DNA from 3 places in the Aliikangiella maris genome. Region 1 is predicted to be linked to each of the others. Evidence: riboswitches for the same ligand, from Rfam matches in the RefSeq annotation. Region 1 holds a riboswitch; each other region holds the start of a gene.
The links. Region 1 has a riboswitch for cobalamin ahead of ABVT42_RS14055 (TonB-dependent receptor domain-containing protein). Riboswitches for the same ligand answer to the same signal wherever they lie in the genome.
Positions count from the first base shown of each region.

Region 2: another riboswitch for cobalamin. It lies ahead of ABVT42_RS07565 (glutathione S-transferase); the one in region 1 lies ahead of ABVT42_RS14055 (TonB-dependent receptor domain-containing protein).
Region 3: another riboswitch for cobalamin. It lies ahead of ABVT42_RS15820 (ribonucleoside-diphosphate reductase subunit alpha); the one in region 1 lies ahead of ABVT42_RS14055 (TonB-dependent receptor domain-containing protein).

Region 1 covers NZ_JBFDAH010000015.1:51,668-62,065, forward strand. Annotated here, with positions in the region: gene pssA (CDP-diacylglycerol--serine O-phosphatidyltransferase) at 1-568, opposite strand, end outside; gene efpL (elongation factor P-like protein EfpL) at 574-1,143, opposite strand; gene ABVT42_RS14035 (4Fe-4S dicluster domain-containing protein) at 1,272-1,997, opposite strand; gene ABVT42_RS14040 (threonine-phosphate decarboxylase) at 2,188-3,237, opposite strand; gene cbiB (adenosylcobinamide-phosphate synthase CbiB) at 3,330-4,298, opposite strand; gene ABVT42_RS14050 (histidine phosphatase family protein) at 4,313-4,966, opposite strand; gene ABVT42_RS14055 (TonB-dependent receptor domain-containing protein) at 5,101-6,939, opposite strand; cobalamin riboswitch at 7,005-7,177, opposite strand; gene ABVT42_RS14060 (cobalamin-binding protein) at 7,296-8,201, opposite strand; gene cobO (cob(I)yrinic acid a,c-diamide adenosyltransferase) at 8,198-8,791, opposite strand; gene ABVT42_RS14070 (cobyric acid synthase) at 8,866-10,356, opposite strand; gene ABVT42_RS14075 (histidine phosphatase family protein) at 10,396-10,398, opposite strand, start outside.
Region 2 covers NZ_JBFDAH010000006.1:176,630-187,027, forward strand. Annotated here, with positions in the region: gene ABVT42_RS07545 (TonB-dependent receptor) at 1-1,086, opposite strand, end outside; gene ABVT42_RS07550 (phosphoribosylaminoimidazolesuccinocarboxamide synthase) at 1,529-2,635, shown strand; gene tal (transaldolase) at 2,830-3,783, shown strand; gene ABVT42_RS07560 (YybH family protein) at 3,947-4,411, opposite strand; gene ABVT42_RS07565 (glutathione S-transferase) at 4,512-5,165, opposite strand; cobalamin riboswitch at 5,547-5,807, opposite strand; gene ABVT42_RS07570 (tetratricopeptide repeat protein) at 6,249-7,064, shown strand; gene ABVT42_RS07575 (hypothetical protein) at 7,265-7,687, opposite strand; gene ABVT42_RS07580 (hypothetical protein) at 7,707-8,021, opposite strand; gene ABVT42_RS07585 (hypothetical protein) at 8,023-8,661, opposite strand; gene ABVT42_RS07590 (PspA/IM30 family protein) at 8,713-9,396, opposite strand; gene ABVT42_RS07595 (DUF2170 family protein) at 9,426-9,842, opposite strand; gene ABVT42_RS07600 (polyamine aminopropyltransferase) at 9,946-10,398, opposite strand, start outside.
Region 3 covers NZ_JBFDAH010000019.1:45,361-55,758, forward strand. Annotated here, with positions in the region: gene ABVT42_RS15805 (methyl-accepting chemotaxis protein) at 1-1,141, shown strand, start outside; gene aroE (shikimate dehydrogenase) at 1,199-1,993, opposite strand; gene ABVT42_RS15815 (ribonucleotide-diphosphate reductase subunit beta) at 2,106-3,257, opposite strand; gene ABVT42_RS15820 (ribonucleoside-diphosphate reductase subunit alpha) at 3,277-6,207, opposite strand; cobalamin riboswitch at 6,432-6,595, opposite strand; gene ABVT42_RS15825 (DUF3192 domain-containing protein) at 6,896-7,270, shown strand; gene ABVT42_RS15830 (DMT family transporter) at 7,533-8,402, shown strand; gene ABVT42_RS15835 (tetratricopeptide repeat protein) at 8,489-9,037, opposite strand; gene ABVT42_RS15840 (Crp/Fnr family transcriptional regulator) at 9,256-9,906, shown strand; gene ABVT42_RS15845 (HisA/HisF-related TIM barrel protein) at 10,203-10,398, opposite strand, start outside.

The DNA.
Region 1 (10,398 bases):
ACTCTGCAATTTCATGCTTTAAAAATTCAGCAAAGCTGTTACAAAGAATTGGACTTTTTATTAAATGATAACGATCATAGCGGTATCTTTCAGCCTGGTGCAGGTAAACATTATTAATACTGGCGCCACTGTAAAGTAAGGTATTATCAAATATAAAACCTTTTAAATGAAATACACCGAAAACTTCTTTGCTTTTTACCGGCACACCTAAAATATCGATAGAATGTGAATATTTTTCCGCCATTTCGCGATACAGCCTGACATTGCCAATACTTTTTGCCTGCCCCATTAAGCCTCGTTGAGCACGGAGAAAATCAACAAATATTTTTACATCTAATTGGGGGTTTGCTTGTTTTGCCTGATAAATGGCTTCTAATATTTCTCTACCAGCTTCGTCGTCCTGAAGGTAAAGTGCCGCCAGATAAATACGCTGGCGTGCACTTCGAATAAGAGATAAAAGTTGTTGCTTAAAGTCTTTAGTGGTGGACAGGATCTGAATATTGTCCGCGGCAACAGAAATCGTTTTTAAAGTTTGAATAAATGGTATTGTGCTTGTCGCCAAAGCCATATTTACTAATCCGCCCGCCCCATAAATTTTCTTTCAGCTGTATTAATTTTAACCTTTTCACCTTGCGAGATATATTCAGGTACTTGAATTGTCAGCCCTGTAGCAAATCTGGCTGGTTTTGTTCTGGCAGAAGCCGAAGCACCTTTAATTGAAGGATCAGTCTCGGTAATTTCCATTTCAACAGATTGAGGAAGCTCAAGCCCAACAGTTTTACCATCAACGGTCAAGACTATCAGTCCCTCTGTCGATTCATTAATAAACAGCATTTCTTCTTCGATATCAGCTAGTTTAAATGCATATTGGGTGAAATCTTCGCTATCCATAAAAATATAATCATCTCCGTCTATATAAGAAAAACTGACCGCTCGACGATTCAACTCAACCAGAGTCAGCATATCTTCACCTTTAAAGGTATGCTCTACCTTGCTGTGCGACGGAATTTCATTAAAGCGTGTTTTGTACAAGGTCGCAGCGCCTCTGGCACTTGGACTATGCACATCGACATGTTTCACTAACAACATTTTACCGTTGTACTCGACTGCCATTCCCCGTTTTAATTCGCTTGCTTTTGGCATTTTTATCTCTTAATTATGACGCAAAAAAATCTGACCGTATCATAGCCGCTCAGACTCCTTTTTTAAAGAGTAGCCGATTAACTTTTTTATTGTCGACTTAAAAGCGACTAAAAATCATTTCACTCAAGTTAGTCGTGCTGCCGAATAAATCGTAGCGATTGAATATAATGATAGTTGATTTGTGAAATATCGTATTGATGTTCAGGCGCTACGGGGCAGCTCATTCGAGCAATACAGCGATCAGCACATAGTGAATCCGGCTGCTGTCGATAAGTTAGACAACGAGTCAAGTCAAGCGCATCATTTTGCAGTGCATTAGCAGGACAGGCCTGAATACAGATTTTAGTTTCACAAGTATCACAAGGCGAATGGTTTTGTGAAGGCATGATAGTTGAGCCTTTTTTATCGTATCGCCCTTTCATTAAAGCCACGGCACGATAAGCAAACCAGCTCCCCCACTGCTGATTAATACCAATACGAAATGGTGCACTATGGTGCCAACCAATCACCTTGCCTAATTGCTGTAACCCGCTAAATGTACCGCCAGGATAAATAAGTTGAAAGTCTTCCACCTGATGATTGTTTAAAAACCGTTCAAGCATTTGATGAGAGTATTCATCGATAGGATGTTGATGGCACCAGGGATTAAGAGCTTGCGATGAAACCGCTTGTTGAAGGCGTTGCCACAATAAACGCCCGGCATGACCAATAATCAAAATTTGTTGATAATCGGCAAGCTCGTAAGTTGGCGACTTTAAGGTCTGATAAATATCAGTTGGTATTGAATCAAGATCGAGTAATGCCTGCAAATTCAGACCTTTTTCAGATAGCCATTGGTAATCTAATACTTTCATTGCTCTTTCTCTAATTCTAAAGATGCAGTTAAAGGTTAAAGTTTTTCACACGAGAAATCATCAACCACAACATAGGTTGCAAACTTTAATGCTATATTTTTTATCATTTTATTTTCATATATTAACATTCAATGATTTAACTTATCGATTTCAGTTTATCGACTTTAACTCATCGATTCTCACTTGTCTTTTAGTGATACGCTTTAAGCTGTAATAAGGCTTGGTCCAGCCTGTCCAGATCATCAGGCAAGGGAATACCAAAGCGTAAGGCATTCTTTTCATCACACAATCGCACATAAACTTTTTGCTGACAAAGTTGCTCAAAGCAGTCTTGCGAATTTGCTAGATAAACCGTTTTAAATAAGTCCGTCCCTGATATTTTTTCACCAGGGAAATGCCGAGTTAACATAGTGAGTAGCGCATTGGCATATTGAGCAAGCCGCTGGCGCTGAGCAAGTTGCCACTGAGTGTCGGCCAATGCCTGTTCCATTGCCCAAAGGGCTACGCCATTCACATGCCAGGGTCCAAGTTCTGTAGCGATTTGAGTTAGCAGGTTATCATTGGCAATGACACATCCCGCTCTAATACCTGCCAACCCAAAAAACTTACCTGTCGAGCGCAACACAATGCATCTTGTCATTAGTTGAGCAGGCCGATACCAGTATTCGGGTGCACAAACATCCATAAAGGCTTCATCAATAATCAGCCAGCCTTGTTTTTGCGCCAATTGCTGTGCCAACTGATGAATGAACGACGGTTGATATAATTCTCCCGTTGGATTATTTGGGTTTATGACAACCACAATATCACCCGTCTTTATTTGTGTATTCAAAGGTAGTTGTTGGTATTCAATAATACTCGCTTGCTGCTTTTGCCAACAATATCGATGCTCACGATAACCCGAGGCAGGAATCCACACTCGCAACGGTTGCTTACCGTCAAGCACTGAGTTGAAAGTTAAATCAGTCTGTATAATTTTAGGTAAACACTGAATAATACTTTGCGAACCGTGACTAATCAGCACATTATCCGCTCGATAATAGCTTTGTGCCAGTTGCAGCAGCTGCTCACTGACATGAGGTAACTTTTGCCAATATTCGACAGGAACTTCTGGCACCGGATAGCTAATTGGACTAATACCGGTTGATAAATCCAGCCAACCTTGGTCATCCAGTCCAAATTTTGCTGCCACTTGGCTCAACTGACCTCCATGAACAACAGGTAGCGTAATTTCTTTCATAGACTCACTTACAAACGGACTTACTTAAAAACAGACTTACTAAAAAATAACTGATTACATTATTTAGCATAAAAACAATGATTTGATAGGCACTATCTGGCAGCTATCCATTCTATCATGCCAATAATTGCTATCCCGCTAACGAAAAGCATAAAGGCGCGATTGACCAAGCTAACCGCACGCACAATGTGTTGAGCGGTTGGTGGCTCCCCTTCGCCGAGCTCAACCGAAACAAACCATTGTTGTTCGTACTGCGCCTTTCCACCCAGTTTTATCTGAAGCACAAACGCACCTATGGCCATCACCCAACCACCATTTAAACTTTTATATTGACGACTTTGATAAAGTGCTGTTTTTAACATTTGCCATCCCAAGGGAGGATGCCAGGATTGGCTCAACCAATACAAAACACCGGTCACTTTTGCCGACAGCCATCCTAACCAGTCATCAGATTTTGCTGCCAGCCAACCAAAGTGAGTAAATCGTGCGTTTTTATAACCCCACATGGCATCTAAAGTATTGACCAGACGATGTAAAACCACCAAAGGCGCACCACCAATCATGTACCAAAATAAAGTGGCAATTACCGCATCATGACCATTTTCTAAAACCGATTCAACCGTGGCACGATTGATTTGAGACTCATCCATGCTATCAGTACGCCGACTCACTATCATTTGTACAGCTTGGCGAGCTGATTGAATATCCCCCGTTGTTAAAGGCTGATAAATTGCGTATGCATGCTGCCGTAGACTCTGATTACCCAGACAAATATAAACGAGAAATAAATCGCACCATACGACCATATTAGGCCACCCTAACCAATGGTTTTGCCACCACCAAAGACCTAGAGGTAAAGGCAAAACCATCACTCCCCATGCCAGTGCGCCAAACAAGCGACTAGTTTGTACAGAAAATAAGTTTTTATTCAGTTGCCGCTCAAGTCGTGCAGCAAGATTGCCAAAGCCGACTAATGGGTGAAATCGTCCCGGTTCACCAAACAAACGGTCGATCGCATATGCACCGATTAAAACCAGGCTTGTTAATAACCAATCATTCAAGTTGAAGCTCGCTTTTATTCAACCAAAACTTGAAGCTCATCAAGTTCAGCATGATAATACAATGGAAAAGTTTTTCCATTACCATACTGGCTATAAGCATCAACCTGACCTTGTACGCTTAACAGAGAAAGTAAACAACGAATTGCATCTCCATGTGTAATCACTAACAGGCAACCCTCTACAGGCAATTCGTTAGATTGCAATTGATTAGACAATCTTCGATTAGATAAAGGCAGATGACTTTTTATACCATTCAATTGCGTTCTTGCAATGTTGAGTAACGCTTGTTGAATTCTTTGCGCACAAGCAATTCCAGTTTCTCCATCAGGCGGTCCCTGATGATTAACCTTGTAAAAAACATCTGTAAAATATTTTTCACTTTTTAATTCCGAAAAATACTCAGCCTGCCACAAACCGAAATCCCGCTCAACTAATTGAGCATCAAGTTGTCGTTCAACATTAAGAACTTTTTCACAGATCTGTGCGGTATGTTCAGCCCGTTTTAGCGGAGATGAAATAATTAACTTTACCTGAGCTGTTTTTAATTTTTCTGCCAGCGAATGGGCTTGCAAAATCCCTTCATCCGTCAATGGGCTATCGAGCCGTCCTTGAAGTTTCTTAAGTTTATTCCATTGAGTTTCGCCGTGGCGCGCAAGAATGATTTTCACAATAAACCTTTCAGCGGTATTACCGGTTTTAATTTGATTAGATTTAACATCCCCTAGAACCCTACCAACTATCAAATTGGCAAGGCTCTAAGTTTAAAGCACAAACAAAAAGCAAAAACGATCAGCAATAATCACTAATTCGTTTGATAGCTCACAGTAAAATAAAACTCGCGTTCAACCGGATAATATCCCGATACCTGAGTAGGCGCTTCATCTAATGCATCATTGACTTTTAACTGGAATTTCCAATTAGTATTCAATTCATAAGCAACCCCTAAATTCAGGCGAACATAGCTGTCAAGCATCATCGGACTATAGGTCTGGAAATCATTATCAGGACGTTCGCCAACATATTGAATTTGTGCAAACCAATCCAACTGTTGCTCAGCATAACTCAACTGATAACCCGCCTGTTCTTTAGCTCGTCTTAATAATTGTTGCTTGGTAGTGGTATTTTCTGCTTTTGTGTGACTGGCAGTCAATTGATGTGACCAATTCCCGTGTGTTAATTTATAGGTCAAATCAACACCAGAAATTTCAGCTTCCCCAACATTTTGTGGTGTCCACGCGCCTTCACTATCGGGTGTCCACTGAATCAAATTTTCAATTTCTGACTCATAAACACTAACCGTTAAGCGTCCACCGAAAATATCGCCTTTATATACCAGTTCGATATTGTCAGATAGCTCAAAATTCAATTCAGGATTACCCCCGTAAGGATAATATAAATCATTAAAAGTAGGCGCTTTAAAGCCTTCGGCGTAATTGATGCTAAGCAAATGGTTATCGGCGATGCGAAAACCGATGCCAAAATTCACACTGGTTTCACTATTAACTCGCTGAATATCATCATAACGTACCGCTAAATCAGCCAACCATAGCTCACCAATATAGTTAAAGCCTATTTGCGCACTTTTCGACTCTCGCTGTTTTAACGCATAGTCACTGGTTGTATGCCGAATATCATCTAATAGCCATTCAATACCGCCGCTAAATGAAAACTCTTGATTGATCTGATGGCGGGTTAAATAGTTATATTGTTCACGGCGTGTTTCATAGTTACCAGCAGTAGCTCGCGTTACCCCATTACCAACCGAGTAAAATCTATCTCGATTAACCGACCAGGCCAATTGATGATTCCATTCGTTAGTATGATAAAGATATCTTAAATTCCAAAAATGATTTTTATAATGCGATTGATTCCCCAAATAACTGGTATCAAAATCATATTGGCCTTTATCAACCTGCGCAACCCAATCAAATGTGTGATGCTCACTTTTTTGATAACTACCGCGCATTGCAATTGAATCGTTTTTAAAACCGTCATCATCATTTTCATCATCAATACGCACATCAAAGCCATCTGATTTTTTGTGGCTGTAAGTCACGGTGTTATTAAGCGTCTCATCACCAAAACCTAGTGCAACATCAACTTCGGCTGAGTCATTACTCCCCATAGTAACACCTATACGGGATTCACTCGATAAATAGCGACGAGTAAATATTTGAATGACACCACCAATTGCATCACTTCCCCAAATGGCCGCGCGCGGACCTTTGACAATTTCAACCCGTTCGACTTGTGCCATTGGTATATTAGAAATTGATTTTTCGCCCAAGGTGGCAGAACCGACACGTACGCCATCAATTAATACCAGCACTTGATTTGAATTGGCTCCACGCACAAATAAAGATGAATCTTGGGCATGTCCCCCTTTTTGAACCGAATCAAGTCCAGATACATTAACCAATAAATCAATTAACGAGCGAGGTTGAATTTTTTCGATATCAGCACGAGTAATAATTTCAACATCAGTTAAAGTGTCATTAATATCTTGCTGGATTCGATTGGCAGTAACAACGATTTTTTCATCCTGTGATTGACTCTCTACAGCGTCATCAGCAATTGTTGCTAGACTCCCGGAAGATGCGATTGCCAGAACGGTTGCTCGCAGTAAAAATTGTTTTTTCATTCTCTGTTTACCCGTATAACAGTAACGCCCGCCGCGCTACTTAAAAATTTGAGGTTTATTCCTCACCCTAAAAAATGGATTAAGCTTGTATCGGGCTTAGCTAAAAATTTAATCGGTCGAGCATCACTCTACCTCAACTCAATTTTCAAACATTACCGTTGCGGGGGCAGCGTCAGAATCTCACTGACTTCCGAAGATGGCTATCGTTCGATAAGCCGCTTAATCAACCAAAAATTCCTTTTACTTAATCATTCTATCCTTGTGACACTAAATGTTGATAATAATTAAACATTTAACGACAATTCTTTTCATTTTCAATAACCTTTTTATTTTTAAATAGGCGAGATACCCATCAACTAACGAGCCTGATCAATGGCATGACATAGCTGGGCTAAGCCTTCAACAGCCCGCGGCCCGAAACGGTGCAGTAAATCACCATCAATCACCGTGAAATGATCATTTTTAATCGCCTGTATATTCTTCCAGTTTTGCCAAATTTGTTTTTTAGCGCCCACATTTCCAGAGTGATGAGGGACAATAATCACTTCAGGGTCTCGAGCTAAAATACTTTCAAAATCAATTACCGGATATTCATTTTCAGCATCTGAAAAAACATTTTGACCATGACAATCTTCAAGCAACGACTCAACCCAGCTTCCCGGGCCAACGGTACGTAGAGGGTCATGCCAAAGCTGATAAAAAACTTTAACCGGTCTTTTTTCAGCATATTTTTCCGTAATTTGCTGATATTGTTTTTTTATTTTATTGATGACTTGGGCAGCCTGTTGCTGATGACCAATTTTTTCACCCAATAATTTCATATCAATGAAAATGCCATCTATTTGCTTAGGGTGCGTATAAAAAATATTAAATCCGAGCGATGCCAGTTTTCTTAAATCACTTAATTTGTTTCCGCCTTTCCAGGCAATAATCAAATCAGGTTTTAGCTTTACCACTTGCTCAATTTGTACTCCGGCATAACTACCAATACGCAAAATATTTTGCGCTGCCTTTGGATAGTCGGCATATTCAACCGTACCGACTATCTTGTCACCAGCACCTATGGCAAATAACATTTCAACTGAATGTGGTGAAAGCGCAATAATTCGTTCAACCTTTTTGGGTGAAGACTGATTCAACGCTTGCTCGCCAGCTTTCTCGTGTACCTTATCAGAAAGGCTTTTGGATTCTCCATGACAGGAAATTGAAACAACCCCAACACAGTATAAAAAACATGCAAACCCAAATCGTTTAAGACTCACCAGTCGACTCCTTTACGCGCTTTTATACCCGCTTTAAAAGCATGCTTTTCTTCTTTAATTTCACTGACGGTATCAGCCATATCTCTTAATTCACGAATCGCGCCTCGACCGGTTACAATCACTGACTGATTTTCTGGACGATTTTTTAATGCCGATAAAACCTCTTCTTTATCTAGATAGTCATAACCGAGCATATAAGTTAACTCATCAAGTAATACCAAGTGATATTGCGGATCGGCTAAAAACGCTTTTGCTTGTTGCCAAACGCGGGTTGCCGCTTCAATATCGCCAGCCCTATCTTGTGTGTTCCAGGTAAACCCCGTTCCCATCACCGCAAATGGCACACCATATTGCTCAAGTAAATTACGCTCACCACTTTCCCACTTACCTTTAATAAACTGCACAACCGCTGCTTTATAACCATGCCCAACACAACGAACAACAGTGCCAAATCCCGAAGTTGATTTACCTTTACCATTGCCGGTAATGACCAATAAAAGCCCTTTTTCAATTTGTGCTTGAGCAACTCGGGCATCAACTTTTTCTTTCATTTTTTGGGATTTAATTTTATGCTTTTCTTGTGCATCCATTAGTTATTTCTCTTAAGTTAATTTAAATTGGTTTAATTCAATCTGGTTTATTTCAGTAAGGTTTGAAAATTCGATTAACGTTTATTTGACATTGCAATTTGCAAAATAGCCTCAATATTTAAATGCGCTTCAAATACATCCGCCAATCGATCTAATTCGGACTCTCTGACATCTTGCCAGTCTTCACAGACAATCTGTTGTTCGGCTGCCCAATACAAAATGCTTTGCAGACTATCTTTCTTCTCAAACAGTCCATGTAAATAGGTTCCCATAATTTGTTTATCTTCACTAATAACACCATCGGTATAGGTTTCACCATGATATTCAGCAACTTTGGCAAAGGGTCTATTTAATGCAGGCCCCCGCGATACACCACAATGAATTTCATACCCTGAAACTGGCGCAGAATGATTTAAATTCATATTACCTTGAACTTGTTTGAGTTGCTTGTGCGGCATTAATGTCGTCGAAAATGCCAATAAATTCAATCCAGGAGTTGACCCGGCTTGACTTTCAATACCATCCGGATCGTTAATTGACTGACCTAACATTTGAAAGCCTCCACAAATTCCCAGCAGTTTACCACCATAACGCAAATGTTTTTTTATTTCGGTTTCCCAACCTTGTTCACGCAAATAACTTAAATCATTTCTAACACTTTTGCTGCCGGGTAAAATAATCAAATCAGCGCCCATTAAAGACTGACCTGCAGGCACAAATTCAAATTGGATTTTAGGGTGCCATTTTAATGGCTCAAAATCAGTATGATTGCTGATTCGTGGAATAACCGGTACTTTTACTTTTAGTTGGCTATCTTCAGTCACTGACTCCACATCAATGGCATCCTCGGCATCCAGTTTCAAAGATTGCAGATAAGGCAGCACACCGAATAAAGTTTTGTGTGTGTAATTTTCTAACCAATCTAAACCACTTTGCAGTAACGACAAACGCCCACGAAATTTATTAATAATAAAGCCCTTAATACGTGCTTGCTCTGATGCAGACAGCAAGTTAACAGTACCCGTTAAGTGGGCAAATACGCCCCCTCTGTCAATGTCACTAATTAAAATAACTGGACAATCAACCGCCTCAGCAAATCCCATATTGGCAATATCATTTTGGCGTAAATTAATTTCGGCAGGACTACCCGCGCCTTCAACTAAAACAACATCATATTGTTGCAGTAGCTTTTGGTATGACTGTAAAACTTTGGCAAACGCCAGTTGTTTGATATCACCAAAAGTATTGGCATCAAGTTGTGAAACGGCTTTACCATGAATGATTACTTGCGACTTCATATCACTACTTGGCTTTAATAAAACCGGATTAAAGTCAGTCGATAAAGGTAATCCACAGGCAATGGCCTGTAATGCTTGCGCTCGACCTATTTCTCCACCACAAGGGGTGACCGCACTATTTAGTGCCATATTTTGAGGCTTAAATGGTGCAACATTAATTCCGTGTCGTTTAAAGACTCGGCATAAACCAGCCACACAAATACTTTTTCCGGCATCAGATGTAGTCCCCTGAATCATCAGGCTTCTGCCGTTAAATACATCGCTCATTTATTGATTCCAAACCTGATTAATTAACCTAATAAAACTTTA
Region 2 (10,398 bases), on a different contig from region 1:
CGACTGATTTATCACGCGATTCATGCGCTTTTCAGGACGCAAATCTTCCGTTATTAATTGCTGATCGTGAAAATAAATTTGCGCCTGCCAACCCGAAGACTGCGATAAAGTTAACCGTGACAACCAATGTTCTTCGTGGGGATAACGAGTAATTCGACTGGGATAGCGTAAGTTATCTTTACCAATATTATCGGCTTCACTTTGTATCAATAACCAATCAATATCGAACTGTTCGAAATTAAACTGCCGAGTAAAATATACATTATGCTGCGCAAACTGATCATACTTAACCTGGTCATCGGCAGTTCGTCCATTCTGCCTATTGCGATAAGCAATACCGACTGAATAATTGTCACCACCAGCGCCCAAAGCGGTCATCAATTCATGTCCATCACCGTCATAGCCAGAAATTAACCAAGGATGAGACTGGCGTCGTAAATTTAAATGTAGGGTGCCTCCAATCGCACCACTTCCATAATAGGTTGATGCCGGCCCTTGAGTGATTTCAATACCACTGAGTAATCCCGGATCAATAAACGAAGCAGCGATACCAGCGCGTCGTTCCGAAGTAATTTGCATCCCCTCAACAAATACCTGAATGCGTTGTCTGGCCATACCCCGAATGCTTAGTGTCTGAAAAAGTCCAGGCTGTCCATTAACCGCAAGCCCAGGCTCAGCAAGCGCCATTTCAACCATAGATGAAGGTAAGCTGATGGTCTCATCCAAGGTAACTAACTGGGTATTTAATATACTTTGCTGCTGATGGCGCGAGGAAATAATCTGTATGACATTGTCGGGTTTTGAAACTTGATTAGACAGTTGCAAATCAAATTCTGGGGGCTGACTCAGTCTAGACTGACTTTGTTTAGCGTCATTTTGTTCAATTTGGCTTTGTTCAATTTGGCTTTGTTGAATTTGGCTTTGCTTAAATTGATCAGGTAGTGTCTCAATATCCGATGTGCTTAATGCTTGCCCACTCACGAGCAAACTACTAGAAAGAAAAATAACATTGAAGCTAGAACGAATAGAATTTAAACAACATTTACTGGTATGAAATGCGCTTATCAATACACCAGAATTTATCACATTTACCTCGTATGTATGACCACAATCGGCAGCGCTAAATAAAGACACCGACCGATTGACAGGACTAACTAAACTAACTGATGTTTTGTCTAAATTAAACCGGCTCACGCATTTATTTGCAGGTATTATTTACCTATTTTATTAACATTGACTTTAAAATATATACAGTCTATTTCTAAATATACTTCTAACATTTATCTCACAAATCAACTTTTCTCACATTTAACTTAATCATCACCTTGATTCAATCAAACAAAAACTTCGTCGATATATTGTCAAAAACTAAACTACTGGCGGCTAAAAGCAGTTCTGCTATAATCCTGCGTCTAAGAAATCCCCATTTTTACACTGTATAAGAATACAGCAAATTGGGCTCTGGGCAGATTATGCTTGATTTTTTAGACTACCCTTAAAGTTTTACAAATAAAGAGGACAGTTTGATATGAGTCTTGCTGACAAAGTATTGGCCGTTAATAATGATTTACCAATCCGAACTGATGCGCCGATCCACAGTGGTAAAGTTCGCTCTGTATACTGGTTAACAGAAGATAACAGTCGTCGACTAATTGAACAACGAAATTATGATGTCGCACCAGACGCACCACTTGCCATCATGGTGATTAGTGATCGAATTTCTGCATTTGATTGTATCTGGCACGGTGAAGGCGGCTTGAACGGTGTACCTGGAAAAGGTGCAGCGCTAAATGCTATTTCAAATCACTGGTTTAGTTTGTTTAAGCAAAATGGTTTAGCAGACAGCCATATTCTAGAAATTCCGCATCCATTTGTCTGGATTGTACAAAAAGCTAAACCACTTATGATTGAAGCAATCGCAAGACAATACATCACAGGTTCTATGTGGCGAGCTTACGCCAAAGGCGAACGTGAGTTTTGCGGAATAAAAATTGCGAATGATCTGCAAAAAGACCAGAAACTGCCTGAATTACTCATCACCCCCTCCACCAAAGGTATTTTAGAGGGTATTCCGGGTGTTCCCGCCCAGGATGATGTCAATATTACTCGTCAAAATATCGAAGATAATTACCAGGCATTTAATTTCTCTAAGCCTGCTGATATTGATTTATATGAAAAACTATTAAAAGAAGGTTTTGATGTTATCAGCGATGAGTTAGCTAAAATCGATCAAGTATTTGTCGATACCAAATTTGAATTTGGGTATGTTAACGACAAAAACGGTAATGAAAAGTTGATTTATATGGACGAAGTAGGCACGCCTGATTCATCACGAATTTGGGATGGCCCTTCTCAACGTGAAGGAAAAATCGTTGAAAAATCAAAAGAAAACTTCAGACAGTTTTTACTTAATCATTTCCCTGACCCAGATATTTTACTCAATAAAGATCGTATGGCCGAACGCAGTGCTTTAGCCAAAGAAAATGCACTGCCAGAATCAGCGATTATGGATGTTTCTAATACCTATTTAGATATTGCCGAAAAAATTATCGGTAAAAAATTAACCTTATCAGAAAATCCTCGAGCTGAAATTATTCAGATCTTGCGTGACGAATTCGATTTAATCGCCGAATAATCACTCTTTGGCTCCTTAAAGCATTCACTTTAGGGAGCCATACATCATTGTTTATCTTGTCAAACAATAATAGCGACTAGTCTTATTAACATTAATTAAAGTTTTATCATTCCGTCATAAATCTCTATTGACTCTGCATTCAATCCACTCTATTGTCGATTTATTCATTTGATTACCAGAAATAAGGTAGAGAAATGCCTAATCAGCTTGAACAACTTAAAAGCATGACAACTGTTGTTGCAGATACAGGTGACTTTAATGCCATTGCAGATTTCGCCCCAGAAGACGCAACCACTAATCCTTCGTTACTATTAAAAGCCGCCGTTCTACCAGATTATGATGAAACGGTAAACGCAGCTATTCAGTATGCCAAGCAACAGTCTACTGAAAAATCACAGCAAATTATCGAAGCTGCTGATTATTTAAGTGTTTTAATCGGCCAAAAAATTCTTTCACTCATACCGGGAAAAGTTTCCACTGAAGTAGACGCAAGACTCTCTTTTAACACCGAACAAACGGTAGAGAAAGCGCAGAAACTGATCGAACTTTATGACACACTTGGAATTGATAAGTCGAGAATATTAATTAAGATTGCCTCAACCTGGGAAGGAATTCGTGCTGCTGAAATTTTAGAAAAACAAGGTATTCACTGTAACTTAACTTTGCTATTTAGTTTTGCTCAGGCCAGAGCCTGCGCTGAAGCGGGTGTCTATTTAATTTCACCATTTGTTGGACGAATACTTGATTGGTACAAAAAAGCGACCGGCAAATCAGACTATAGTGCAACAGAAGATCCAGGCGTTAAGTCAGTTACACAAATCTACCAATATTATAAGCAAATGAATTACCCAACTATTGTTATGGGTGCCAGTTTTCGTAATATTGGTGAGATATTAGCGTTAGCCGGGTGTGATAGACTTACCATTAGCCCTGCGCTTATGAACGAGTTGACCACCAGTAATGCCGCTGTCGTACGCCAATTAACCCCTAAGACTGAGCATCAAAATAGACCAGCACAACTGTCAGAAAGTGAGTTTCGTTGGTTAATGAATGAAGATGCAATGGCAACAGAAAAAACCGCAGAAGGGATTCGGCAATTTGCAGCAGATCAAATCAAACTAGAAGCATTAATTGCCGAAAAGCTCTAACCGAATAATTAAAAAAATTAATCCAATAATTGACTTATCGATAAATTTTTTTTGAATAGTGAGCATTATTACTCAAAGATGTTCGGCAAACCGTCAATCAGTTAACAGACGAGTTTGCCAACAATTTTCTATTAATAATTTTCTATTAATAATATTTATTCTATTATGCCTGCTCAGTAAAATGAGAGTGGATACACAACCATTGACCATTCTCTTTGACAAAAATGCGGGTTGATTTTCCTCTTGAAGTAAAGCGTTGATTATTCATATACCCTGAGTCACTCCAATAGTAGGTAATCCATGCAGTATCACCACGAATAATTACTTCAGGATGGTGCATCATCGTGCGTACATTTTTGGCTCTTTTCAAATAATCTCCAATATCAACTTTCTCATTACTTTTACCTTTACGCAAATAGGCATCTCCTTCACCAAATAGCGTATAGTCTTTATGAAAATACTTTATATAGTTATCAAGATCTCCTTGTTCGACGGCTTTCCACATCGAAAAAATATTATCAATGATAATTTGCTTATCATTTTCATACTGATTATTTTTAGAAAAAACTGACGATGAAAAAAATAAAAAAAAGAAAACCAAGCCTAAAAATTGCGTTAATTTTGCCACGTTATTATCCCGTTATTTTAAAGTCAATTTAACTATCATATTGCAGAAAGCAACAAAATAACAGACGTAATTATTGTAATTAAATAGCAACGTTTGTGGTTTAAGCAGGAAAAATTGTTGCCTCATCTCCCGTTTTCCAAGGTTGATATTTTGACATAACCGAAGTAAATATTGGTGATTTTAAAATATCAAACAGCCATTGGTTCAATTTTACATATTGACTATCTTTAAACCAATCAATGTTGACATAAGCAAACTGTCTGATAAAAGGCGCTATCATTATATCGGCTAAAGAAAGTTGGTCATCTATAATATATGCATGTTGTGCTAAGCTATTTTCGAGTTTTATCAAGAACACTTCAGCCTGTTGTCGATAAAAGCTTTCGGATGCCTCAGGAAAGCGTACTGCATACTTATATTTATCTAGCCAAGATTTAAACACGGTATCGTTTTGTTCAATCCACTGTTGTATTTTATTTTGTTGTTTTTGAGATTTTGAATAAAACAACGACTCATCTTTGACTTGTTGTAAAGCCCACAGAATAATCTGGTAACTTTCATCGATTACTTCACCACTCCCCAATAGCAAAACAGGAACGGTGCCTTTGGGTGAAACAGCCATCATTTGTGGTGGTTTGTTTTTTAACACAACCTCTCGCAGCTCAACTGGTATGTGGCAATAAAATAAAACCATACGTGTTCGTATTGCATAAGGGCAACGACGAAATGAGTATAAAACAGGGAGTTGCTCCATATAGCGAATCAATTATTTTATTATTGTTGATTAGTTATTATAAATAGTAATTTTCTGTGTTGTCAGATAAAGCCTGAAAATGCAAGGTATACCAGCTTTTAGAATAAAACAATGACAGTTAAGATAATTAATAAAAACACTGCGAGCATTGATTTTAAACAAACCATAAAATCATCAAATTGGTTCATTATGATTCTCCTGATTTAATAGAGAAACACGAGCCCCCCATGCAGCAAAAATCAAACGGTTGTAAAATAATTGAGCGAGTAAAAAAACTCGTTCAATATAATTACTCGTTCAATCAAACTCAAAGCTCATATTGTTAAAGTAAATATAACGCTTGAGTTTTAATACAGCATTACTACAGGACACCCCGCCTGAAAAATAAGTTAGCCAAAGGCCGGTCTCCGGACTTAGAATCGTTCAATAAAAATACATGATGATTTATTAGCAAAAATGCCCTATTCTCTTAAAAAGAGCAATCTAGGGAGGTTAAGCCTTGCAATAATTTACAAGTATTTCCTGTAATCACCTGTTATCTATTGAATAGATTACATCACCGTTGCGGGGACAGTGCTGGATTTAACACCAGCTTCCCGATTATCTGTGTCATTTGAGTAACTGTTTAGCCAAAACAATTTAGCCAATTACCATGCAGCCAAAAACTAACAACTATATATCGCAATTAAAGTATTTGATGACTTTAATACGCACCTTTAATTAGTGTTAGTTAAATCTACGTCTATTAGAATTCAATCTATTTAAAGTTCAACAAATCAAATCCAGCCGCTTGACTTACCTAGCTCAATTTTACCTAGCTTGACTTAATTTTACTTGAGTAAAATCCATCTAATACTCAATGACACTAGCACCTGAGACTGATTCTTATTTTACCATACACTATGTGTCGTAAAAATAACAAAACCCGAAATATTCAACGGTAGTACCAGTAAAAATTACCAAATTTACTTTTAAGTACCGCACAAAATTAGAACTTGTATAAGTTAACCAATCCTCTAAAATGGGTATTTTTACCATACTCAAGTCATAAATATTCAACATTGATTAATACTGGAGTTTGCAATGAAAAACCGACAATATCTGCACTTTCTTTTCATCTGTTTTCTATTGGTAACACCAGAGACTTATGCCGATGATTTACAAAAAGCAAACAAGGCATACGAGCAACAAGAATATGAAACAGCATTTGAACTTTATACATTGCTTGCTGAACAAGGCAATGTGACAGCACAGGCCAAATTGGGCCTAATGTATTATTGGGGTTGGGGAACAAATCCAAGCAATTCGTTAACCTATCAATGGTCTTTAAAGGCAGCCAAGCAAAATGAACCGCTAGCACAGCAAACAATGGGCTTTTTGTACGAAGAAGGAATTTTTGTAAACCAGAATACACGCCGTGCGGCGGAGTGGTATCAACAGTCTGCGGCGCAAAACCACTATCCCGCTATGGCACGTCTAGCAAATATTTATTATCAAGGAAAAGACATCCCTAAAAATCTCAAACTAGCTCTAAAATACGCCAAACAAGCCGCTGAAGCTAACAATGCTTTTGCTCAATATATGTTAGGCGTAATATACCAAAGCGATATGCAGAATTATCAAAAAGCCCAACAATGGTTTTTAAAATCAATAAAAAATGGTTATGCCGACGCGGCTAATGCACTAGGTATTTTATACAACAATGGCCTGGGCCAGGCTAAAGACAGAAAGCGTGCTTATTATTGGTTTAAAATTGCTGACGAAAGAGGCTCGAAAGAAGGTCTAACCAATCGCTTAAATATAAGAGTTGATTTAGAACATGAAGATATATTAAGACTGGAACAGGAAGCTCACGAATGGCTGAAAAAAAATCCAATTGAAAAGACAGCAAAAATTTAAAACTAAAAAAGAGAGAATCAGCAAGCTTTAATTTTGTGATGTAGCTTGATTCAGTGTTTTGATAATATTTTTTTATACCTCTAGTGTTTGACAACTATGCTTTATTTTAGCAACTGAATCGATTAATGCTTTTCGATTCAGTTGTATTTAATTGCTGCAATCCTTCCGATAACTATTGAAAAAGTAAAATAACCGTAAAATTAATTATCGTAACTTCTCAGCGAACTAAAAAATAACCCTGCACCACCAGCCATCAATACAATTAATACAATCATATCAAACGCGCTCATTGGTGCCAGTGTCATACGGATATTAACGATAATGCCAACAATAAGAGCAATCAGACTAAATCCTGATAAAACCCAACCTAATGGATTTTTACTATTCCAAAAAATCATAACAATACCAATAATAAACGGAATAAAAATCATCCCGCCGGTAATACCGTAGCCATTCCCAACAGCGTATAAGTGTGTACCAAACCCAAATCCGTGTGAAAATGCTCCAGTTGTCACAATCACTTTGGATAAAAACAAATAGGTCCCTACACACATCATTAGTAAACCACTTAAATATCGACCAACACCACCAGTTGTTCCGCCTGCCCCTTTTGGTTTTTCCACTTCTTGCTACCTTTGTCGTCTATTGATCTGCTAAATTAATCAGTTTATTTGTTACTGCGGCTTTAATGGCAATTTTATCATCTGGATCGATGCCAAACTCATCACCCAACTTTTGATAATCTTCGTTAGTTAATGTTACTGTTAATCTCGGTCTAACCTTTTTCTGCTTAAAATCCAGACCTAGAATTTTACGAATATAGTCAGATGGTTTGAGTTTATTTTCGGCAGATTCAGTTTGAATAAAATGATAAATTGACTCACTCACATCAAAAGCAACCTGAGTAGCTTTGGCAGCTTCAGCTTGTTTATCCCATTTTTGATTAATTTTCGTCACTTTAAACTTTTCCAAACAATGACTGAATATCGGCAATAGGTCTTGATATACCTAAAAAGACTTCAGTTGTTCCGTCTTCCCATACTTCAATTGAAACAAAAAATTTATCATCTTTAGAGCTTAAAGTAACCCCTTCGAATGGCTCGGCATCTTTTTCTTCATAAGATGGCATAGCGTTTTTTCTAAAATCCCGCCGATAAAAATAACCTTTATACCAACCACCTTGTTGAAAATAACTGGGGGCTATCCAACGTTCATAACCAGCAGTATCTCCAATAACCTCTATCGTTTCTCGACAAACATCTTCATCAAACACCTGACTGAATGTGTCGATATCAAATAAGTGTTCAACTTCATCACGTTCTATGGGTAAAGTAAAATTAATATACTTTTCACCATCATCATCTTCAATTGTCATATGAACGGCAAAACTGTCATCCCCTTTTAGGACAAACTCAGTTTCCCTTTCGCGTTGGTATTCATAGGTATTAATCGCAGAAACCTGAAAAGTCTTACCGCGTACTTGCTCGGGTAAACCAAAAGAGTCTACCATTTCCAGCATATCATCAATTTGTAATTGTGCTGGATCACTCAGTGCTCGTGTCTCAGACTTATCTTTTCCAAACCATTTACTGAACATATTTATTCTCAGATTAAGTGCAGGTGAGTCACCTCACCCGCCAGATAGTAATTACTTGTTTTTAAGTCTTGCTAAAATATCATTCGCTTTTGATTTAGTGTCGCCAATTCCGGCAGCAGCTAATCGATCTTTTAGCGCCTGATCAGTATTTTCAGCATTTAATTCTTCGGAAGCTTTGATTTTATCTTCCATTCTTTGCTGACGATCTTTAATACGATTTAAAGATTCTCTGGCAGCTGTCGATTTAGATACACCAGAAGAAAGCGATGAGTTCACTGAAACTCTAGCTTTTTGTACACTCTCTGTGGTTTTAACAACTGACAGTTCACGACGGTGCTCTTGAATAGATTTCTCAGCCTTTTTAATTTGATCTTTCAAACTAATAACGCTAGCTTTGTAGTTATCTAACACAGGTTGCAGATCGGCAATTTCATTTTCATATTCTGCAATTTTTTCTGCCACTTCCAGCGCTAATGCTTCATCACCTTTTTCGAGCGCTTGAGAAGCAAATCCTTCGTGCTCTGCAACTCGCTCTTTAAGCGCATTAATTTGACGAGCCGTTTTTGACTGGTCGGCCATGACATCAGTTAATGAATCCTTAGCTTTGGCAATAGCATTTTCTTGATCAACAATTTCTTGCTCTAAAATTCTTAACGCATTAGCATCAACAATACTTTCGCCCACTTCTCGAGCACCACCACGAATTGCTGTTACTAGTTTTTTTAAAATACTCATATTTACTCTCCTGGGCTTATTAAACTTTATTACTTTAAAAACTCTTCCAATGCATCCAAGGCTTCAAGTGAATTTTCAGCCTGGGTAACCAGTTCGTGTGCGATATTTTCAACAATGGTATTAACTCCCATCGCACCAAACAAAATATATTGCTCATCAATCATGCCAAAAGAACTCAGTGGAACATTGACTGTTAAACGCAGCAACATTGCATTTAGCTCATTCTCTAATTCAGCTTTGATTTCACTTTTGGTAAACAAATTGGTAACACATAAAATTTGCTCATCCGTTGCGGTTACAAATATTGGCAATTCATCAAACCCTTCAACTGTAACTTGCAAAACAGAGATTTCCCCTGATTCTCCCTTTTGAATTGGAAGTACATCCAATGCAAAACCATCTTGAACTAACCCGCTTAGTTGAGTAGCCAAATCTTTTAAAGACATGGTTGAAAGACCCTCTTTGTTATGACATAAAATGTCTTGTGTGAGTTAACGATAATAAAGCCGACATAAAATGTCAAGCCCAGTTTGTAAATTTTTTTAAATTCTACTCATTATTACCCGGTGCGAAAACACCAATATCACGTTGCCAGGCAGCCGTATGGTAGTCATATATAACACCACTTCCTAAAAAGTTTACCTTGATTACGTCAATATCTTGATAAAACCCCGCAGGCATAGCAAACGCACCAGTCAGTAAATCAGTCGTTACATAATTACTTTTTACAGGCAGCGCTTTGACCTCTGCGATACGCGCCGAAACTGGTCGTCCCGCCTTGCTGGCAATGGTCCAGCCCCATTCACCAAAGGTCGGCACATTTTGTCGATATTGCTCCACATGTAAGAAACCTGCTTGTTTTACGGTTTTTGCAATACTGATATAAGCATTTTTAGCATGAAAAGGTGAAGTCGATTGAACGACCATTATCCCATCCTGGCTCACTAATTGCCTTACCCGTGCATAAAAGTAGTCGGAATAGAGTTTGTTTAAATCAGGATG
Region 3 (10,398 bases), on a different contig from region 1:
TGGTGCCATTAGTATTAACCTTATCATTATTCTGATGATAATGACTCAGCAAAACAATGTGTTTGTCTATTTGCTGATTGCACTTGAAATAATTATTTTAATTAGCCTTTTTCGTTCTAATCTAACGCATGAAAGTGTCGAAAGCTCATCAGAAACCGCTCACGCCGAAACTTCTCAGTTAATTTCCCAACTCATATCCATGGCAGAAGCTGAGTTTATTCTCACCAATGACGAACTGGAAAAAATCACTTCGATAATTTCTCATGCCAGTGAAAATCTTGCAGGTAACTTTACTGGATTACTAGGGGAATCATTCTCTCAAAAACTACTCGTTAGCGAATTAATAAAAAAGCTCGAAGTATTAATTAAAGAAGAACATGATATTTCTGATCAGACGGCAGATTTTTCTAAACGTAGTCACGATATTTATGAGCGAATGCTGGGTTCAATCAATACCATTAAATCTTCGTGTGATTCTTTAGCCAGTGAATTTATAGAAGTCTCTGAACAAATGAATCACATCTATAAAACCCTGGATGAACTCAACAGTATTACCGAGCAAACCAACTTACTTGCATTAAATGCAGCCATTGAAGCGGCCAGAGCTGGCAACATTGGCCGAGGCTTTGCCGTGGTTGCCGACGAAGTGAGAGCGCTATCGAAACGTTCTCAGTCATTTAATATGGATATTGCCAATCAAATTGGCAAAATCAAGCAATCAATTAGCGGTGTATCACACAAAATAGAAGATCTCTCACAAATAGACATGGCACAAAGCCTCGCTGACAGAAAGGAAATTGACGGTATGTGGGAGGGAATGCAACAGATTGTGAATCAAGCCGGAACCGATAGTGAAGACATTAATCGAATCGCAGAATCGATTAGCCAGCATGTACAAAGTGGCGTTGCATCATTGCAGTTTGACGATATGTCACAACAAGTCATGCAACATTTGAAACATCGACTAACTATTTTAAATTCATTCACTTCTCAAGCAAAAACATTGGTTTCACAAGGACTCGACAGTGAGCGAATTGATGCTCTCAAAGCGTTGATTGACAAAAAAATAAAAAAACTGGAAAACCTAGATGGCTCCGTAAAACAAAGAAATATGGAAATTGGAAAAATTGAACTATTTTAGCCTTAAATTGTTTTATATCTTCTTCTTGCCAGCCAGCTCTAATTATTTTTTCTCCAATCAACTTGCTATTTTTACACGATTAATATCAGGTAACTTTCCTAGCCAAATTTGATAAGCATGTGCAGCCTGCCCCAACAACATGCCAAGACCATCAGCAAATCTTAAACATCCTGACTGTTTGGCAAATGCGTAAAAAGCTTGAGCTCGAGCGGCATAGTTTAAGTCATAGCAAAAAGTGTTAGCGTCAATACATGCAGCCACTGGCGCAAGTAACGATGCATTAAATTCACTAATTGTACTAATTACCCCATCAAATTTTTCAATCTCAGAAAATGCTTGAATGTTACCGACACTCTGCAATCGCTCAACCAAGCGTGTAACTTTATCCTGACTACGATTAAGCAGTCTGATTTCTGCACCGGATTTTAATAAAGAGACTAGAATGGACTGACTTGCACCACCAGCCCCAATAACCAATAACTTCTTTCGCTCAACTGCAAACCCATGTTGTTCTAAATCGAGTAATACCCCTTGTCCATCTGTCGTATGTCCAACTAATTGTCCAGCGGTATTTTTATAAAGTGTATTAACAGACTGTGCCAATCGCGCTTCATCGGTTAATTGGTCAACCAGCGGAATTACATGTTGTTTATGTGGCAATGTTACATTTAATCCAACTCCGCCCTGGGTAAAAAAATTTTCAATAAAGCTTGTTAAGTTTTCAGCTTCAACCAGATATTTTTGATAGTCAATGACATGCCCAAACTGCTCGGCAAACTGTTGGTGAATTTGTGGAGAAAGGCTGTGTTTAATAGGATTACCAATCACTCCAAGTAAAATTTTATTTGACATAGATTGTATTTATAACTGGCTCAATTTTAGCACATAATATTACACCCATTGAGCCAATAATAAAAACACTTTTCTTTAATGTGAATTTATTCCGCTGCTAAACATAAAGGCATCACTCCCAAGATAATGCAGCACCGGTTTGATATTCAGTTACTCGAGTTTCGAAAAAATTTTTTTCTTTACGCGTATTTGCTTGCTCATCTAACCATGCAAGACGATTTTTTGCACCAGGAAAAGGAGCAGAAATATTCAGCTGCTTTGCCCGACGATTAGCAATAAAGCGAAAATGCTCAATATGATCATTAGCAGAGTAACCTAATATAGGCTCCGGCAAGATATAGTTAGCATAATCGATTTCGGCCGCCTCGCATTGTGACCACATTTTCGACAAGCGACTTTCATCAAAGATAATATTTTCTTCTTTAACAATTTCATTAACCACACGAATACCAAATGCACAGTGCAAAACTTCATCTCGCATAATATATTGAAGTTGTTCGGCCGTTGCGGTCATTAATCCACGACGCTGTAAGGCAAAGATTGGACTAAAACCATTGTAAAACCAGCAACCTTCAAATACACCAGCAAAAAATAGATACGAATAGACAAAGTCTTCAAGATTATCACGAACACTTAAATCACTATCAAATTTTAAAACACTATCTAAATATTCATTCGCTAACTGAATTTTTTGATAAATCTGTGGAACAACCCGATATCGATTGTATATTTCATTTTGCTCTATTCCAATTGACTCAATGCAATGTTGATAAGTCCAGGTATGTAGTGCTTCTTCATAAACTTGTCTAGCCTGATAAATTTGCAATTCTGGGGCAGTCATTTTTTCCATAACGGCTAACCCAATATTGCGCATGGCTAAAATATCTGAAGTGGTTAAATAAGCTAGCACATTTTCATATAAGTGTTTTTCTTCAATAGTTAATTTATGGTGATAGTCTTGAACGTCTTTTGTCATATTAATATCAAGCGGGGTCCAGTGGTTTTTATTTGCATTCAAGAAAAAATTCCACGCCCAAGGATACTTGAAAGGGGCTAATTGATTAATATCCCCTTGGCCATTGACTATTTTTTTATCACCAACGGAGACTGCTTGTGGTTGTTTTTTTTCTGATACCGTTTCGCTAACAATATTATTTGATATAACATCATCCGCTGTATCACGGGCATTTAAATTATCATCTTGCATTTGCAAAACATTTTGATTCAGTTGAAACCCGGCAATGGGATCATCCCAGTTTAACATGTTAATTCTCCTTTATAAGTTATTGGCAAGCTTCACAATCGGGTTCAAGAATAGAACAGACTGCACTGGTTACAACTTGAGACTTAGTATGACGCTTATCAATCGATGTTTTCTCAATTTGGGTCGCGCCGAGTGAACGTAAATAATAGGTCGTTTTAAGACCCCGTACCCAAGCCAGTTTATAAAGTTGATCCAGTTTTTTACCTGATGCTTCGGCTAAATATAAATTTAGGCTTTGTGCCTGATCGAGCCATTTTTGTCGACGCGAAGCGGCTTCAATTAACCATCGCGAGTCAATTTCAAATGCGGTAGCAAATAAGCTTTTTACTTCATCGGGTATCCGCTCAATTGACTGTAGTGAACCGTCAAAGTATTTTAAGTCATTCACCATGACCGAATCCCAAATTTTTAACGCTTTGAGTGCTTTAACCAGGTATGGATTGGTCAAGCTAAATTCGCCTGACAAATTCGATTTCACATACAAGTTTTGATACGTGGGCTCAATAGACTGAGACACTCCACAAATATTTGAAATGGTTGCTGTAGGTGCGATTGCCAAACAATTACTGTTACGCATTCCTTGCATCTGTATTTTTTTTCTCAGTGAGTCCCAGTTGAGTGTTGTAGATGTATCTTGATCAAAATAATTACCACGCTCGGCTTGTAGATTTTTAATCGAATCAATAGGTAAAACTCCCTGACTCCACAATGAGCCTTGATAAGTAGCATAAGCACCACGCTCAACAGCTAAATCACTAGATGCTTCTATCGCTAAATAACTAATTATTTCCATCGAAGCATCGGCAAAGTCAACCGCTTGTTGACTGGCATAAGCAAGATTCTTTTGAAACAATGCATCTTGAAAGCCCATGATTCCTAATCCGACGGGCCGATGTTTAAGATTAGATACTCTAGCTTGTGGAACGCTATAGAAATTGTAATCAATAACATTATCTAACATTCGCATTGCAGTTCGAATGGTCTTTTTCAGCTTTTCAATATTTAGCTCACCATGGTCAATGTGTTGTGCCAAATTGACTGAACCTAAATTACAGACTGCAATTTCCTGTTCATTCGTATGTAGAGTGATTTCGGTACAAAGATTAGAACTATGTACTACACCAACATGCTGGTTAGTGTATCGTATATTGCATGGGTCTTTAAAAGTCATCCAAGGATGACCCGTTTCAAAAAGCATTCCCAACATTTTGCGCCACAGATCAACGGCCTTTATTGTTTTGACATTTTTTAATTGACCAGTTTCTGCTTGCCGTTCATAACCTAAATAAGCATCACGAAATTCTTTACCAAATTTTTCATGTAAATCGGGCACTTCATCAGGAGAAAATAATGTCCAGTCACCTTCCTCAACGACTCTTTCCATAAATAAATCAGGTATCCAGTTAGCCGTATTCATATCATGTGCACGTCGTCGATCATCGCCAGTGTTTTTTCTTAAATCGAGAAAATCTTCAATATCGATGTGCCAACTTTCTAAGTAAGCACATACCGCACCTTTTCGTTTCCCACCTTGATTTACAGCTATTGCGCTATCATTGGCAACTTTTAAAAATGGAATTACACCTTGTGATCGGCCATTTGTACCATTGATCAATGCATTCATCCCTCTAACTTGCGTCCAATCATTACCCAGCCCTCCCGCATACTTAGACAACAAGGCATTATCGCGAAGTGCACTATAAATATCGGATAAATCATCAGGCACTGAGGTGAGATAACAGGAAGAAAGCTGAGGTCTTAATGTCCCCGAATTAAACAGTGTTGGCGTTGAACTCATAAAATCAAAAGCGCTTAACAACTGGTAAAATTCGATCGCTTTACTTTCTCGATCAATTTCATTAATTGCTAATCCCATAGCAACTCGCATAAAAAAAGCCTGAGGTAACTCAAGACGCACACTCGCAGAGTGAATAAAATATCGGTCATATAGTGTTTGCAAACCAAGATAACTAAACAGTAAATCTCTTTCTGGTTGCAATGCGTCGGCAAGCTTTTTTAAGTCGAAGCGGGTCAATTCTTCATCTAATAGTTTTAGCTTGGCAGCTTGCTGAATATAGCTTGCAAAATAATTTCTATAACTCTCTGGCTCCACTAATGTACCGGTTAACTTTTTAACATCAAACGGTAATAAATCTAGTCCTTTTAAATCCATTAACCCAAGCCCATTATGTGCTTGAGTGTAGAGCTGTGCGAGCAGTAATCTAGCCGCCACCTGACTATAATTTGGCTCTTGATCAATCAAGTTTCGTGCTGCCAGTAACAACAACTGATAGAGATCTTTTAAATGAATACCTTCATAAAGACTTTCTGCCGTTTGTTTTAATATTGGCTCAGCACTGACATCCGTCATATTGTGAACAGCCCAATTAACCAAATGACAAACGTTTTCCCAATTAATGGGCTGTTGCTGTCCATCTAGACCAATGACGTGTACGACAGGAATAGTGGATATATTTTCTGCTGTTAAATCATTCCCCCGCTTTTTCGCATGTGCTTCGCGATAAAGCACATAAGCACGCGCAACTTTATGCTCACCAGATCGCATTAGCGCTAATTCAACCTGATCTTGAATGTCCTCAATATGAAGTACACCATTGGCAGGAATACGCCGAATCAATGCGCTATAGACTTCTTTTCCGAGTGATTCGACAATTTGGTGAATACGTTTGGAGACAACCGCTTCTTTACCTTCAACAGCTAAAAATGCCTTGGTCATTGCAACAATAATTTTTTGTCGGTCAAATGGTGTTTTTTGACCATTGCGCCGAATCACTGTATAAGAAACATCATCTTGCCGTTGATTGGTACTATGAGTGGGCGACAGAAAAGTCGCCTTATTATCTTGACTGACAACGTTTTCTTTATTAGCTAAGTGCGCGGTTAATTCAGTTTGTTTATCTGAATCACATTCCGCAGTTTGTTCGAGCATATATTCCTCACTTGAATGAATGCTCGCGTTTGTAAGTTTGTAAAGATTCTGATCGCAGCTTTTATTAAACAGTTTTCTGCTAAACGGTCTTGCTTAAAATACGCTTATTTAAGATGCTTTTATTTTTAAACTACCTTGTTTTAAATTAACTAGCTTTTCTAAATAAGTTTTTAGCCGTCTCTGTCTAAACGATCTTTAGAACAACTTCAAACCAACCTTGACGCGAGGCAGTAGAGTACATGACAGGTAATCGGACTAAAAGTATGACGGACTTTTCTCATAAAAAATCGATCAACTTATCACCGTTGCGCGACAGTGTTGGAATTTCACCAACTTCCCCTGTTTCGTTAGTCAAACCGACTTCAACACTATATATATGAATCAATTTAACTTAGAACACAATATAGTGTGTTTCGTTTATTTGTACAAGCATCTTGCAAAAATATTTGTGGCGGGTTGATGTCGGCATTATTTAGCTATTGGCTAAAAATACAAGTTTTACTTACTTTTTAGTCAGCTTTACTCTTAAAATTAGTCAAACTCACTAAAAACTCTATAAATCGACCCAAATTCATATGAAATTGAGTTATTTTTATTGGCACGATTTCTGCTTTTACTGTCGATTTAGGAAAAGAGTTGTTGAATTGTTTTCCACTGTAATAATGATAAATTTTTGGAGGTTTTCTTTATGAAATATTTTGCTCATCTATTAGCCAGTTTATTTTTAATTTCTTCGTTATCAGGATGTATTATTGTTGGTGAACGCTATGATGATGACGGCCACCATTCCAGTTGGGAAGAAAGACAACGAGAAAACCGACAAATTATCAGTCAGCTCCCTATGCAATCGAGTCGAAAGTCAGTTTTAGATCAATTAGGTGCGCCCGAGTTTTCAGAAGCTTATACCAAAGGCAATGATGAGTATCGAATATTGTACTACCGCACTCAGCGCAAACATGACGACGGTGACACCACTATTGATGAAACCACACCACTGGTTTTTAAAAACGATCAATTACTTGGTTGGGGTGAACAAATTTTAAAATCAGTAAGTAATCTTTAGAAAGCTTTCACTGAATAGTTGTTTTCAGCCAGCAAATGAGATACAGAATTTATTATCGACAATCATTATGGTTAACGCTCAAGTAGGTTGACCATAGTGACTTTTATATTATGTTATTTGTCAATTAAGTACTTTTTCATAATCGCGAAACTCAAGTAAAATATTTTTTGTACACGCTATAACTTTTTGCTACTTGCATTCACTCAACGAAACCGATTAACTCAGCGGATTACGCTTTTGTATCAGCAATTGAAAATCCAGTATGCAGAATAATCCCGCATTTCGCCGCTTGCTTCTAATCGCCAGTATTGCCATGCTCTCAATGAGTATTGTACCGGTGCTTATTCGTTGGACTTCTGCCAATGAAATAACCATAGGTCTGATTCGCCTATCAATTGGCGCACTAGGCATTGGCATCATATTACTGTTCCAACAGCAAAAGATCAGGCTAAAGACCAAGGAAATAATGTGGTTAATTTTACTCGGGGTCATTTTTGCTGCTCATTGGCTAACTTACTTTACCGGTATAAAACAGGCTGGTGCATCGTTGGCTTCAATTGGTGTCGCAACTTTTGGCGTCCATTTGCTGATACTCGATTTTATTATTAACCGCCAGAAACTCAATATTACTGACATTTTCGCAATTGTCTTATCTTTTACCGGTATGTTAATTACCTCGCCACCAGAAAGTCTCGCGCCAACGCAATCCAATGGATTTATTTTTGCCATTATCAGTGGCTTTTTATACGCCTGCTTGCCGTTAATTAATCGGAAAATTCCACACTTAAAAACCAACATTCGCGCATTCGCGCAATTTTTTGTCGCCTTGATTATATTCCTCTTGTTGCTGCCAAAAGCTGACTTTAACTTATCCAGTGCAGACTGGTTAAGTTTAGCCGTATTAGGGATAGTCAGTACATTGCTTGCACATACCTTATGGATAAAAGCCAGTACAGAACTGCCAACGAATATCACTGCCATTATTTATTATGCTTATGTACCAATTGCAGTGGTGTTAAGTTTTGTCTTTTTAAACGAGCCATTAACCAGTAATAAAATAATTGGGGCAGGATTAATAATAGGCGCTAATATTTTAATCGTTTTACTACATAAACCTGGCGTTAAACGATAATTTTTGAACTGACTTGGTGAACTGATTAAACGTTAATTGGCAAACAACTAATACAAAACAGATTTAATGTTTAACTGGTTTGATAATTAGTGATGCTCGGGCATTTTGGCATCACGAAATCGTTTGGACTTAATGATTTTTTGGTAGTGTTTAATTCTTTCTTTGGCTTCAACCAATTCGGTCGATGAAAGTTGCTGTTCGAGTTGCTGTACAATAACACCAGTTTTTGTATTGATATGTTTAGCCACTGGACTGGTGTTGGTTGATGCAAGAAAAAACCACACATAAGATTCAAGAATATCTTTTTTAAATCCAAGTCCTTGGTGCAGCATTAATGCGATATTATATTGTGCTGCAGCATAATCTCGTAAACTTGCCTGAAAATAAAACTCGGATGCTTTTTTATAGTTACGCCGAAAACCATTACCTTTAGGTGGATCAAAATAGAAATTACCTAAAACAAATAATGCTTCTGGATCGCCCAACTCAGCCCGATGTTTTAATTTGGACCATTCGGTCACATATACATTCTTCTGACTGGCAAACTCTCGAACCCCTTCAGCACTAGCGGAATAAGGCAGCAGGCTAGTGAATAAAAGGAAAAAGATGTACCATAAATTCTGTAAAAACCGCAAGCAATTTCCTTAGTAGGTGACAAAACATATGTAATGTCTAATGATGAACTCACATTTTAAAAAACCAATTTGAGCTTGTAATAATTATAATTTAAGACACATCCACAAATTGGTTATTACTTTATTCTTTTTTTGTGTAATATTTACATGCTTTTGAGTAAATTATCCAGCTTTTTAGCGTACACTATACCCAAATTTTGAAGTGACGAGACCCCTAAATGTTACAGTTGAGAAATTTTGAGCTATTTAATAATTTAGACAAAAATACCGTTGAAGACATTTTATCGCATATTCATAGCCGTAGTTTCCCCAAGAAAACCCAAATAGTTACGGAAGGTGATGACTCTCATAGCTTATATTTTTTGCTAGAGGGTAGAGTAAAAATTTACCTGGATGATGATAGCGGTAAAGAAATTATTGTGAATATTCATGAAGCAGGAGATTTCTTTGGTGAATTGGGCTTGATTAAATCAATTCCCCGCACTGCATCAGTTGTCACATTGGAAGATTCCCGACTGGGTATTATGCCCGAAACGGATTTCAGACGATGCCTAACCTGCTATCCAGAGTTTGCACTCAATTTGATTGAAAACTTATCAACACGTTTGATTGAAGCAACAGAAACCATTAGAAAATTAGGCTTAATGGATGTTTACCGCCGTATAGCTGTAACTTTTTTAAACCTTTCAGAAGAAGTTGATGGTATCAGAGTAATCAATGAGAAATTGACTCAGCAAAATATTGCCAGCCGAGTCGGTGCCTCACGAGAAATGGTTGCGAGAATTTTAAAAGATTTGCGTGCTGGTGGGTATATCTCTCAAGAAGATAATAAAATTATCATTCATAAAGCTCTGCCACATTCCTGGTAAGCATTATAATGTGACAGGTAAATTAATAACCATCAATTTACCTGTCAAAAAATAGTTAAGACGATTACACTAATATTCATTCGAGTCAAACTGCCGATTTAAAACTCCGGCTCAAATCATTGATTCAAAGTAGCCAATCAAGGTGCCAAATCAGCATGCTCATCAATCAAACTCAATGCCACTTTTCCTTTTTTGGTTTGATTTTGCAAAAATAATTGATTAAACAATCCGCAATAACCAGCTTGTTTTATTCGATAAAGTTAATAAGATAACGAAACAAATTAATTGAGTAAATTTCAATCAGTTGATAGTTGATGAGTTTTGATTACCTCGTTTGCATCGGTAAGCGAAAAAGCATTTGAATAAAGCACTTTACTAATCAGTATGCCATCAACTCGGGCAACTTCAGGTGATAAATAAAATGCCACATCTTGGGTATTTTCAATGCCACCGTTAATAAAAATAGGTAACTCAACGTGGCGAATAAGATCA